2 regions of the Streptomyces sp. NPDC087263 genome follow, and region 1 is predicted to be linked to the other one. Evidence: riboswitches for the same ligand, from Rfam matches in the RefSeq annotation. Region 1 holds a riboswitch; the other holds the start of a gene.
What was found. Region 1 has a riboswitch for thiamine pyrophosphate ahead of thiO (glycine oxidase ThiO). Riboswitches for the same ligand answer to the same signal wherever they lie in the genome.

Region 1 (5,685 bases):
GGTGAGCATCTCGTAGAGGACGATTCCGCACGCGTACACGTCGACGCGGGCGTCGGCGGTGCCGTGCTCGATCTGCTCGGGGGCGAGATAGGAGACGGTGCCGAGGACGGCGCCCGTCGTGTTGGTGACGGTGTCCACCGCCCGTACGAGGCCGAAGTCCGCCACCTTGACCCGGCCGTCATCCCCTATGAGGACGTTCTCCGGCTTCATGTCGCGGTGCACGAACCCGGCGCGATGGGCCGCGCCGAGCGCGGCGAGCACCGGCTCCAGGATGTCGAGCGCGGCCCGCGGCTGGAGGGCCCCGCGCTCGCGCAGCACGTCGCGCAGGGTGCACCCGGCGACGTACTCCATGGCCAGGTAGACGTACGACCCGTGCGCCCCCTGGTCGAAGACCTGCACCACATTGGGGTGCGCGAGCCGGGCCACCGACTTGGCCTCACGGATGAACCGTTCGACGAACGAGCCGTCGGCGGCCAGGGCCGGATGCATCACCTTGAGGGCGAGCACACGGTCGAGGCGGGTGTCCAGGGCCCGGTAGACCGTGGCCATCCCGCCGACCGCGATCCGCGCTTCCACGCGATAGCGGCCGTCGAGCAGCTGCCCGACAAGCGGGTCCTGAAGGGTCGTATCCACGCAGGTGAGTCTACGAGCCGCCACTGTCACCCCCCACCCGTTCAGCCGATACCGGGTCTGGACTGAAGCCGACCTGTGACGCACGTCGCACGGCCAAGAGGGCACGCCGACCCCGAGGAGAAGCGGCAGCCGCCGACGGCGAGGACCCCCACGGGAGACGCACACCTTCCAACAGGGTGGAAACGGGGGGTGCGCGGGCGGGGAAATCCTGAAGCCGCACCCACCGCCGACGGACGGCCGAAGGTCAGAACGCCGGCCGCTCCGGATCCAACCGAGCGAGCCCCTCCGCAGGGGACGACGCCTCGGCGAAGTGCCGCCGAGGAATCCGCCCCGCACGGTAGGCAAGCCGCCCCGCCTCCACCGCATGCCGCATGCCCTCGGCCATCAGCACCGGCTCCTGCGCCCGCGTCACGGCCGACGCGAGCATCACCCCCGCACACCCCAGCTCCATCGCGAGCGCGGCATCGGACGCCGTACCGGCCCCCGCGTCCAGAATCACCGGCACGCGCGCGTGCTCCACGATCAGCTGGAAGTTGTGCGGGTTCCGGATCCCGAGCCCGGATCCGATCGGCGAGCCCAGCGGCATGATCGCCGCGCACCCGACGTCTTCCAGTTTCCGCGCGAGCACCGGGTCGTCGTTCGTGTACGGCAGCACGATGAATCCGTCGTCCACCAGCGTCTCCGCCGCGTCGAGCAGCTCGATCGGATCGGGCAGCAGTGTGCGCTCGTCGGCGATGACCTCCAGCTTGATCACGTCGGTGCCCAGCGCCTCGCGCGCGAGGCGGGCGGTCAGTACGGCCTCGCCCGCGGTGAAGCAGCCCGCCGTGTTCGGCAGTACCCGGATGCCGAGCCGGTCGAGGACGGACAGCACCGAACCGTGCACGTAAGCGTTTACGCGCCGCATCGCGACCGTCGTCAGCTCCGTGCCGGAGGCGACGAGCGAGCGCTCCAGGACATCCAGGCTCGGCGCACCCCCCGTACCCATGATCAGACGGGACGTGAAGGACGTACCACCGAGGAGAAAGGGATCGTCGGCCATGGGTCAGCCTCCTTGGACGGCGGTGAGGACTTCGACGCGGTCTCCCTCGGAGAGGGCGGTGGACGACCACTGCCCGCGCGGGACGACGGTTTCGTTGAGCGCGGCGGCGACACCGGACGGGGCCGGGGTGAGCGCCGCGACGAGCGTGTCGAGAGCGGTGCCGGCGGCGATCCGCTGCCGCTCTCCGTTGACGAGGACGCTGACGAGGATGCTCATACGGGCTGCTCCGTGCGGGCCGGGCTGAAGCGCTTGGGGGTGAAGGGGCGTGCCACGTCCGGCAGTTCACCGGTGGTCAGGGCATGCGCCATCGCGTCACCGGTGACGGGTGTCAGCAGGACGCCGTTGCGGTAGTGCCCGGTCGCCAGGAGGAGCCCGTCGAGCTCGGTCGGTCCGAGCAGCGGTGCGTTGTCGGGCGAGCCGGGGCGCAGTCCGGCGCGGGTCTCGGTGAGCGGCAGCTCGGTGATCCCGGGGACCAGCTCATGGGCGTCGCGCAGCAACTCGTACACGCCGCCCGCGGTCACCGTCGTGTCCCAGCCGAGCTCCTCGTTGGTCGCGCCGACGACGAGCTCGCCGTTCTCGCGCGGCACCAGGTAGACGTGACTGCCGCGCACGACGGCGCGCACGGTGCGGCTGAGGAAGGGCGCGTACGGCCGTGGCACGGTCAGCCGCAGCACCTGCCCCTTCACGGGGCGCACGGGCGGCAGTACGTCCTCGGGAACGCCCGCGAGGCGCCCACTGAGGCTGCCCGCGGCGAGGACCACCTGCCCGGCCGACAGCTTGCCGCCGTCCCCGGTGACGACTCCCTGGGCCCGGTTCCGTACCACGCCCAGGCGCTCGGCCCACTTGCGGCAAAACACCACTCCGGCCCGCTCGCATGCCGTGACCAGGGCTTTCGCCAGTCGGCGCGGATCGATCTGGTGGTCGCCGTCGACCCGCAGACCGCCACGCACGCCGGGCGCGAGCATCGGCTCCAGGCGGCGGCACTCACGGCCGCTGAGCCACTCCGAGTCGAGCCCCGACTGACGTTGCAGGGTGTGCAGTTCGCGCAGGTGGGCGCGGTCGTCGGCGTCCAGTGCGACGGCCAGGGTGCCGCACCGGCGGTAGCCGAGGTCCTGGCCCGTCGCCTCGGTGAGCTCGGCGACGAAGTCCGGGTAGCGGTGTGCGGAAGCGAGGTTGAGGCCCAGCAGGGTCTGTTCGCCGTAGTGCAGTTCGGTGACGGCGGCGAGCATGCCGGCCGCGACCTGCGCGGCGCCGCCGCCGGGCTCGGGATCCACCAGCGTGGTCGTCAACCCGCGCTGCGCGGCCCGCCAGGCCGTCACCAGCCCGATGATTCCGCCCCCGATGACAAGGACGTCTGAGGTGCCCGATGACAGGGATGTACGAGATGTGTCGGACGGTGTATGCGACATGGGCGTCCAGCCCCTCCCTTCGCCGGCATGACCCGGATCAGGTTCGTACGGTCGGAGGCCGTCCAGCCTCCCTCTCAGCCCGGTGCGTCCGGACTCCCGCGAGTGCTTTACGTTGGCCAGCCTAGCTCGCCGCCGTATGTCTCAGTAAGGGAGCCTCCGTCCGTGGCCCGTTCGCTCGACGGCCTCGTCCTGTCCCCGGTCGCCGACCAGGCGCCGGGTCAGGTGGGTACGCGCACCCGTTTCACGTACCACGAGCGGGACGGCGAGATCTGGGCCGAATACGAAGGCGGCGACGTCGTACGTGGTCATCTCCTGGGTACCCGCGAGGGCGACCGCCTCGACTTCCGGTACGTACAGCTGAAGCGCGACGGCAGCACCTCCTCGGGGCACTGCGTGTCCCGCGTGGCGGAGCTGCCCGGCGGGCGCGTACGCCTGGAGGAGAGCTGGGAGTGGGAGTCGCAGCGGGGCAGCGGGACCAGTGTGGTGGAAGAGGTCCGTCCGAGTGGTGCGGCCCAGCGGTGCGGAGCAGGTCCGTCCTAGCGGTGCGGCCCAGTCGTGCGGAGCAGGTCAGGATGGGTGGCGTGGAGCAGGTCAGGACGGGCGGTGTGGAGCAGGTCACTGAGCACGCCCCCTGACTGACGCATTGTCAGCTGTCTATGGTGATCAGGTGACCGAGGAGACGCAGGTTCAGGAGCGGACGGTACGGCAGGTCGTCGTCGTGGGCGCGGGCATGGCCGGCGTGCAGACCGCGGTAGCCCTGCGGGAACAGGGTTTCGGCGGCGGCGTGACGCTGATCGGGGCGGAGCCGCACCAGCCGTACGACCGGCCACCGCTGTCCAAGGCGGTACTGCTCGGCAAGGCCGAGGGTTCCGCCTTCGACCTCGACTTCGAGGCACTGGACATCGACCTGCGGCTCGGGCGGGAGGCGCTCGGCGTACGCCCCGAAGACCATGAGCTGGACACTGCCGCGGGGCCGGTGCCGTACGACGTCCTGGTGATCGCGACGGGTGCGGAACCGATCCGGCTGCCGGGCGCGGAGGGCGTGCCCGGGGTACATCTGCTGCGCACCCTGGACGACGCCGAGCGGCTGCGTCCCGTGCTCGCCCAGCAGCACGACATCGTGGTGGTGGGGGCGGGCTGGATCGGCGCCGAGTTCGCCACCGCGGCACGTGAGGCGGGGTGCGCGGTGACCGTCATCGAGGCGGCCGACCGGCCGCTCGCCGGGGCGCTGCCCGCCGAGGTGGCCGCGCCGATGGCCGCCTGGTACGCGGACAGCGGGGCCTCGTTGCGCACCCACGCGCGCGTGGAGCGCGTCGAGCCCGGCGCGGTGGTGCTGGACGACGGCTCCCGGGTGCCCGCGGGCGCCGTCGTCGTCGGCATCGGCGCGCGCCCCGCCACCGGCTGGCTCAGCGGCTCCGGCATCGAGCTCGGCGCCCACCGCGAGGTCGTGGCAGACGACCATCTGCGCACCTCGGTGCCGGACGTGTACGCGGTCGGCGACTGCGCTTCCTTCCCTTCGGGAAGGTACGAGGACCGCCTTCTGGTCCACCACTGGGACAACGCCCTGCAGGGTCCGCGCACGGTGGCGGCGAACATCATCGGCGAGTCTCCTGTGGCGTACGACCCCGTCCCGTACTTCTGGTCCGAGCAGTTCGGCCGCTTCGTCCAGTACGTCGGCCACCACGCACCCGCGGACACGACCGTCTGGCGCGGTGACCCGTCCGGCGCCGCCTGGACGGTCTGCTGGCTGCATGACGGCCGTCTGGTCGCCCTCCTCGCGGTGGGCCGGCCCAGGGACCTGGCCCAGGGCCGGAAACTTATCGAGGCGGGCACTCCGATGGACCCGGAGCTGCTGTCGGACCCGTCGCGGCCGCTGAAGACGGCGACGCCGACGCCGTAGCGGGGCTGGTTCGCCGTGGGCGGAACCGGTGCCGGGCGGGCGATCCGGCCGTGCGGTGACCCGATCCGACGGGCGATCCGGCCGCTCTGTGACCCGATCCTGACGGGGCTCGGCTACCGAGTGTCAGTCCGGGATGGCAGGCTTGTCCTGTGACCGAGATTGACGCAAAGATCGATGCTCTCGTCCCCGCCTGGCTCACCCTCCCCGACATCGCCGAACAGTTCGGTGTCGAGGTGACCCGCGTCCGGCAGTTGGTCAGGGAGGGCCAGGTGATCGCCGTACGCCGTGGTGAGAACCGCGCGCTGCACGTCCCCGCCGCTTTCATCGACGGGGTCGAGCAGAAGGTCGTCAAGGGCCTGACAGGCACTTTGACGCTCCTGCGGGACGACGGCTTCTCCGACGAAGAGATGCTCGAGTGGCTCTTCACCCCCGACCCGAGCCTGCCCGGCACCCCCGCGCAGGCTCTCAGCGAGAATCGCGGCACGGAGGTGAAGCGTCGCGCCCAGGCGCTCGCCGTCTGACCGAGACAGACCGTCCGACGTTCGGACCACGGCGGCCATGGACCACCCCGGCCGCCGTGGTCCCCACGCACCGACAACGGGGGTAACACGCATGCCCGACAACACCGCCACCGCGCGCGCCCAGCTCGCCGACGCCCGTGTCTACCTGTGCACGGACGCCCGCAGGCGCCAGGGCGACCTCGC
Region 2 (5,685 bases), on a different contig from region 1:
CAGCGTCACCTTGCGCCAGGCCGCGAACCGGGAGGCGCCGAGCATCCGGGCGGCCTCCTCCTGACGCGGGTCGAGCTGCGACCAGAGCCCGCCGACGGTACGGACGACGACCGCGTAGTTGAAGAAGACGTGCGCGAGCAGGATCGCCCAGACGGTGGTGTCGAGCCGTACGCCCCACAGTTCGTCCAGCAGCCCGCCCCGGCCGACCAGCGCCAGGAACGCCGTACCGACGACGACCGTCGGCAGCACGAACGGCACGGTCACCACCGCCCGCAGCACCTGCTTGCCCCTGAAATCGAAACGCGCGAAGACGTACGCGCCGGGGAGCGCGATCAGCAGTGTGAGCGCGGTCGAGGCAAGCGCCTGCCAGGTGGTGAACCACAACACGTGCCGGATGTCGGACTGCGCGAGGACATCCCCGATCCGCCCGAACTGCCAGACCCCGTCGACCTTGAGGCCGCGGGCCACGATCGCCGCCACGGGGTAGGCGAAGAAGACGCCGAAGAACGCGATCGGCAGGGCCATCAGCCCGAGCCGCGCCGCACCTCCCCGACGGGACTTCCTTCGCGCCCGGGGCGTTACTTCAGTACGAGTGAGGTCCACGACTTGACCCACTGGTCACGGTTCTCGGCGATCTTGCTGGGGGCCATGGTCTCGGGGTCCTTGGCCTGCGGCCCGAACTCCGTGAACTCGGCCGGCACCTTCGCGCCCTCCACCACCGGGTAGACGAACATGTTCAGCGGCATGTCGTCCTGGAACTGCTTGGTGATCAGGAAGTCGATGAGCGCCTCGCCGCCCTTGGTGTTCTTCGCGTTGCTCAGCAGCCCCGCGTACTCGACCTGCCGGAAGCAGGTGCCGGTCGCGACGCCGGTCGGCGCGGTCGTCGGCTTCGGGTCGGCGTAGATGACCTCGGCGGGCGGCGAGGAGGCGTAGGAGACGACGAGCGGACGGTCCGCCTTGGCCTTCTTGCCGCCCGCGGACCCGGAGAAGTCCTCGTTGTACGCCTGCTCCCAGCCGTCGACGACCTCGACGCCGTTGGCCTTGAGCTTGGTCCAGTAGTCCTGCCAGCCGTCGTCCCCGTACTTCGCCGCGGTCCCGAGCAGGAAGCCGAGGCCAGGCGAGGAGGTGGAGGCGTTCTCGGTGACGAGCAGGTTCTTGTACTCGGGCTTGATCAGATCCTCGAAGGACTGCGGCGGCGTCAGCTTGTGCTCGCTGAAGTAGGCCTTGTCGTAGTTGACGCAGATGTCGCCCGTGTCGATGGGCGTCACCCGGTGCTTGTCCTCGTCGACCCGGTACTCCGGGAGGATCTGGTCCGAGCCCTTGGCGTCGTACGACTGGAAGAGCCCGTTGTCGAGCGCGCGGGACAGCAGGGTGTTGTCGACGCCGAAGAAGACGTCGCCCTGCGGGTTGTCCTTGGTGAGGATCGCCTTGTTGACGGCCTGCCCCGCGTCGCCGTCCTTGAGGACCTTGACCGTGTACCCGGACTCCTTCTCGAAGGCGCTCAGCACGTCCTTGGAATAGGCGAAGGAGTCATGGCTGACGAGAGTCACCGTCTTGGAGTCACCACCGCTCCCGGAACCGGAATCGGTCGAGCCGCACGCGGAGAGCGTGACGAGCCCCAACCCCACACCGACAGCGACGACGGCCGTGATCGTCTTCTTCTTGCTCACTGAATTCCTCCTGGGATGACCAGGAAGAGACGCGGCCCTGCCCGGGAACCTCTGACAGTTCCCGGGCAGGGCGCAACAGCTTGAGTATTGACCGAACTTCCTACCCAGAATGACCTGGGCAAGGTTCTGAGGGTCTGCGGCCCACCGGTGGCCCGGCTACCGCACTCTCAGCGCTGTGGCGCTCCCCTGTCGGAATATGAAGATGTAGGTACCTAAGGATGCACGTACGCAGCCATGTTGCCCAGGTTACCGCTCGGTGGCCGCGAGCTGACCGCACGCCCCGTCGATCTCCTGACCGCGGGTGTCCCGAACGGTGACCGGCACCCCGTGGGCCGCGATCGCCTCGACGAACGCCTTCTCGTCCTCGGGCCGCGAGGCGGTCCACTTCGAACCCGGCGTCGGGTTCAGCGGGATGAGATTGACATGCACGGGCTTGCCCTTGAGCATCCGCCCGAGCCGGTCGCCACGCCAGGCCTGGTCGTTGATGTCCCTGATCAGCGCGTACTCGATGGAGAGCCGGCGCCCGGACTTCGCCGCGTACTCCCAGCCGGCGTCCAGCACCTCCCGCACCTGCCACCGCGTGTTCACGGGGACGAGGGTGTCGCGCAGCTCGTCGTCGGGCGCGTGCAGGGAGATGGCGAGGCGGCACTTGAAGCCCTCGTCGGAGAACCGGTTGATCGCCGGGACGAGCCCGACGGTCGACACGGTGATGCCCCGCTGCGAGAGGCCGAGCCCGTCCGGCTCGGGGTCGGTCAGCGCGCGGATCGCCCCGACCACCCTCTTGTAGTTGGCCAGCGGCTCACCCATCCCCATGAAGACGATGTTGCTGAGCCGCGACGGACCACCCGGGATCTCGCCGTCCCGAAGCGCCCGCATGCCATCGACGATCTGGTGCACGATCTCGCCGGTGGAGAGGTTCCGGTCGAGCCCGGCCTGCCCGGTCGCACAGAACGGGCAGTTCATGCCGCACCCGGCCTGCGAGCTGATGCACATGGTCACCCGGTCCGGGTACCGCATCAGCACGGACTCGACGAGCGTGCCGTCGAACAGCCGCCACAAGGTCTTGCGAGTGGTCTCCTGGTCGGTCGACAGATGCCGCACGACCGTCATCAGCTCGGGAAGCAACGCCTCCTGAAGCTTCCCGCGCGAGGCGGCCGGGATGTCCGTCCACTCCGCGGGGTCGTGCGCGTACCGCGCGAAGTAGTGCTGCGACAGCTGCTTGGCACGAAACGGCTTCTCACCGATCGCGGCAACCGCTTCCTTACGCTCAGCGGGCGTGAGATCGGCAAGATGCCGCGGCGGCTTCTTGGCTCCGCGCGGGGCGACGAATGTGAGTTCTCCGGGCTTAGGCATGGCCGTACCAGTGTCGCAGACATACGGAGAGGGACTCGCCGCCCTGTGGACAACGAGCCCCTCACCGACAAACCCGCACGTCAGCGACGTACAGACGCATACACAACAGCAGGTCAGCCCGACCCGACGAAGATCACCAACAGCAGCCACACCACCGGAGCTGTGGGCAACAGCGAGTCCAACCGGTCCATGATCCCGCCGTGACCCGGCAGCAGCGTGCCCATGTCCTTGATGCCCAGGTCCCGCTTGATCATGGACTCGCCGAGGTCGCCCAGCGTGGCGCTGGCGGCGACCGCGAGGCCCAGGAGCAGGCCCTGCCACCAGGTGCCGTCGTCGATCAGGAACTCCATGCACAGCGCACCCGCGGCCATCGCGAAAGTGACCGCTCCGACCAGGCCCTCGCGGGTCTTGCCGGGGCTGATGCGCGGCGCCAGCTTGTGCTTGCCGAAGCGCCAGCCGATCGCGTACGCGCCCGTGTCACTGACCACGGCGAGCAGCAGGAACGTGAGCACCCGCCATGAGCCGTCGTCGGCCGCGAGCATCAGCGCGACGAACGTGGCCAGGAACGGGATGTAGAAGGCCGCGAACACACCGGCCGTGACGTCCTTCAGATAGCCCTCGGGGGGCTCCGTCATGCGCCAGACCAGGACGGCCAGCGCGGTGAGTGCCATCGCCACCCACGCACCCTCGGCGCCCCGGACGTAACCGGAGACGACCATCGCCGCACCGCCGAGCGCCAGCGGCACGAGAGGCGCCTTGATGCCCTTGCGCTCCTCCAGCCGCGATGTGAGCTCCCACAGCCCCACGACCACAGCGACCGCTATCACGCCGATGAAGACGGCCTTGACGATGAACAACGACGCGATGATCACCGCGCCGAGCCCGACGCCCACCCCTATGGCCGCGCCCAGGTCCCGTCCCGCGCTCTTCTTCTGCGGTGCGGAGGCGGGCTGTGGGTCGCTGGGCATGGGCTCCTGCGGCTTCTGCGACGGGCCTCCGTAGGGCGGCGCCGTCGCCGGTGTGTCGTCGCGGAACAGGGGACCGCTCAGCCGAGCGGCCCCCCGGTCGTCATCCTGGTCTCCGCCATGTTCGGGTACGTCGGGCACGATGGGCATGGGGCGAGTGTGCTGCGCGTCATACGCATCGTATGGGGGACCCGCCGGGGCAGCCCCCTGGACAGGCCCCTGCTCGGACGGCCCCCAGTACCCGGCTTGTGGCGGCGGCGCCCAGGAAGAGTCGTTCATCAGACCTCGAGCAGCTCCGCTTCCTTGTGCTTCAGGAGCTCGTCCACCTGAGCGGCGTACTTCGCCGTGGTGTCGTCGAGTTCCTTCTCCGCACGGCGGCCCTCGTCCTCGCCGACCTCGCCGTCCTTGATCAGCTTGTCGATGGTCTCCTTCGCCTTGCGGCGGACGGAGCGAATCGAGATCTTGGCGTCCTCACCCTTGGTCTTGGCGACCTTGATGAACTCCTTGCGGCGCTCCTGGGTCAGCTCCGGGAACACCACCCGGATGATGTTGCCGTCGTTGCTCGGGTTGACGCCGAGGTCGGAGTCGCGGATCGCCTGCTCGATGTTGCGCATCGCGCTCTTGTCGAACGGGGTCACCACCGCCATGCGCGGCTCGGGCACCGAGAACGAGGCCAGCTGGTTGATCGGCGTCAGTGCACCGTAGTAGTCCGCCACGATCTTGTTGAACATCGCCGGGTGCGCACGACCGGTGCGGATCGCGGCGAAGTCCTCCTTGGCGACCACGACGGCCTTCTCCATCTTCTCCTCGGCCTCGAGGAGGGTCTCTTCGATCACCACTTGCTCCTGCGTCTTGAGTAGGCCCGGCAGCTGTTCCTCGTAGGGGTGGCAGCCGGCTGCGTCGCGTCTTGTTCCTGCACGGTTCCGGACCGGCAGGACATTGTCCATCCCCCGGTCGGGGTCCGTGCCCGGTCAGGGTTCGACCCCGGTCGGGGCCGGTCCCGTCAGGCCCGGCTGCTGTGTTCACCCACGAGTGTGCCGATCTTCTCACCCTTGACCGCCCGCGCGATATTGCCCTCCGCCAGGAGCTCGAAGACCAGGATGGGCAGCTTGTTGTCCCGGCACAGCGTGATGGCGGTCATGTCGGCGACCTTGAGGTCGCGGGTGATGACCTCGGCGTAGCTGAGCGAGTCGAACTTGACCGCCTCGGGGTTGGTCTTCGGGTCGGAGTCGTACACACCGTCGACACCGTTCTTGCCCATCAGCAGGGCCTCGGCGTCGATCTCCAGGGCACGCTGGGCGGCGGTGGTGTCGGTGGAGAAGTACGGCATGCCCATACCGGCGCCGAAGATGACCACACGGCCCTTCTCCAGGTGCCGTACGGCGCGCAGCGGGATGTACGGCTCGGCCACCTGTCCCATGGTGATGGCGGTCTGGACCCGGCTGTCGATGCCTTCCTTCTCCAGGAAGTCCTGGAGGGCCAGGCAGTTCATGACCGTGCCGAGCATGCCCATGTAGTCGGAGCGCGCCCGGTCCATGCCGCGCTGCTGGAGTTCCGCGCCGCGGAAGAAGTTGCCGCCGCCGATGACGACCGCGATCTGGGCTCCGCCGCGCACGACGGCCGCGATCTCACGTGCGATCTTGTGCACCACGTCGGGGTCGACGCCCAGTCCGCCGCCGCCGGCGAACGCCTCGCCG

Region 2: it holds a riboswitch for thiamine pyrophosphate, as region 1 does, so the genes downstream of both, ACIPC1_RS05725 (thiamine ABC transporter substrate binding subunit) here and thiO (glycine oxidase ThiO) in region 1, are expected to answer to the same signal.

The regions. Positions count from the first base shown of each region.
Region 1 is NZ_JBIUYT010000001.1:223,700-229,384, reverse strand. Features, by position in the region: gene pknB (Stk1 family PASTA domain-containing Ser/Thr kinase) at 1-633, opposite strand, end outside; gene ACIPC1_RS01040 (thiazole synthase) at 878-1,672, opposite strand; gene thiS (sulfur carrier protein ThiS) at 1,676-1,888, opposite strand; gene thiO (glycine oxidase ThiO) at 1,885-3,081, opposite strand; TPP riboswitch at 3,079-3,191, opposite strand; gene ACIPC1_RS01025 (hypothetical protein) at 3,244-3,621, shown strand; gene ACIPC1_RS01020 (NAD(P)/FAD-dependent oxidoreductase) at 3,749-4,981, shown strand; gene ACIPC1_RS01015 (Rv2175c family DNA-binding protein) at 5,131-5,502, shown strand; gene thiE (thiamine phosphate synthase) at 5,594-5,685, shown strand, end outside.
Region 2 is NZ_JBIUYT010000002.1:111,325-117,009, forward strand. Features, by position in the region: gene ACIPC1_RS05720 (ABC transporter permease) at 1-603, opposite strand, end outside; gene ACIPC1_RS05725 (thiamine ABC transporter substrate binding subunit) at 579-1,670, opposite strand; TPP riboswitch at 1,750-1,868, opposite strand; gene rlmN (23S rRNA (adenine(2503)-C(2))-methyltransferase RlmN) at 1,917-3,023, opposite strand; gene ACIPC1_RS05735 (phosphatidate cytidylyltransferase) at 3,137-4,267, opposite strand; gene frr (ribosome recycling factor) at 4,267-4,824, opposite strand; gene pyrH (UMP kinase) at 4,992-5,685, opposite strand, start outside.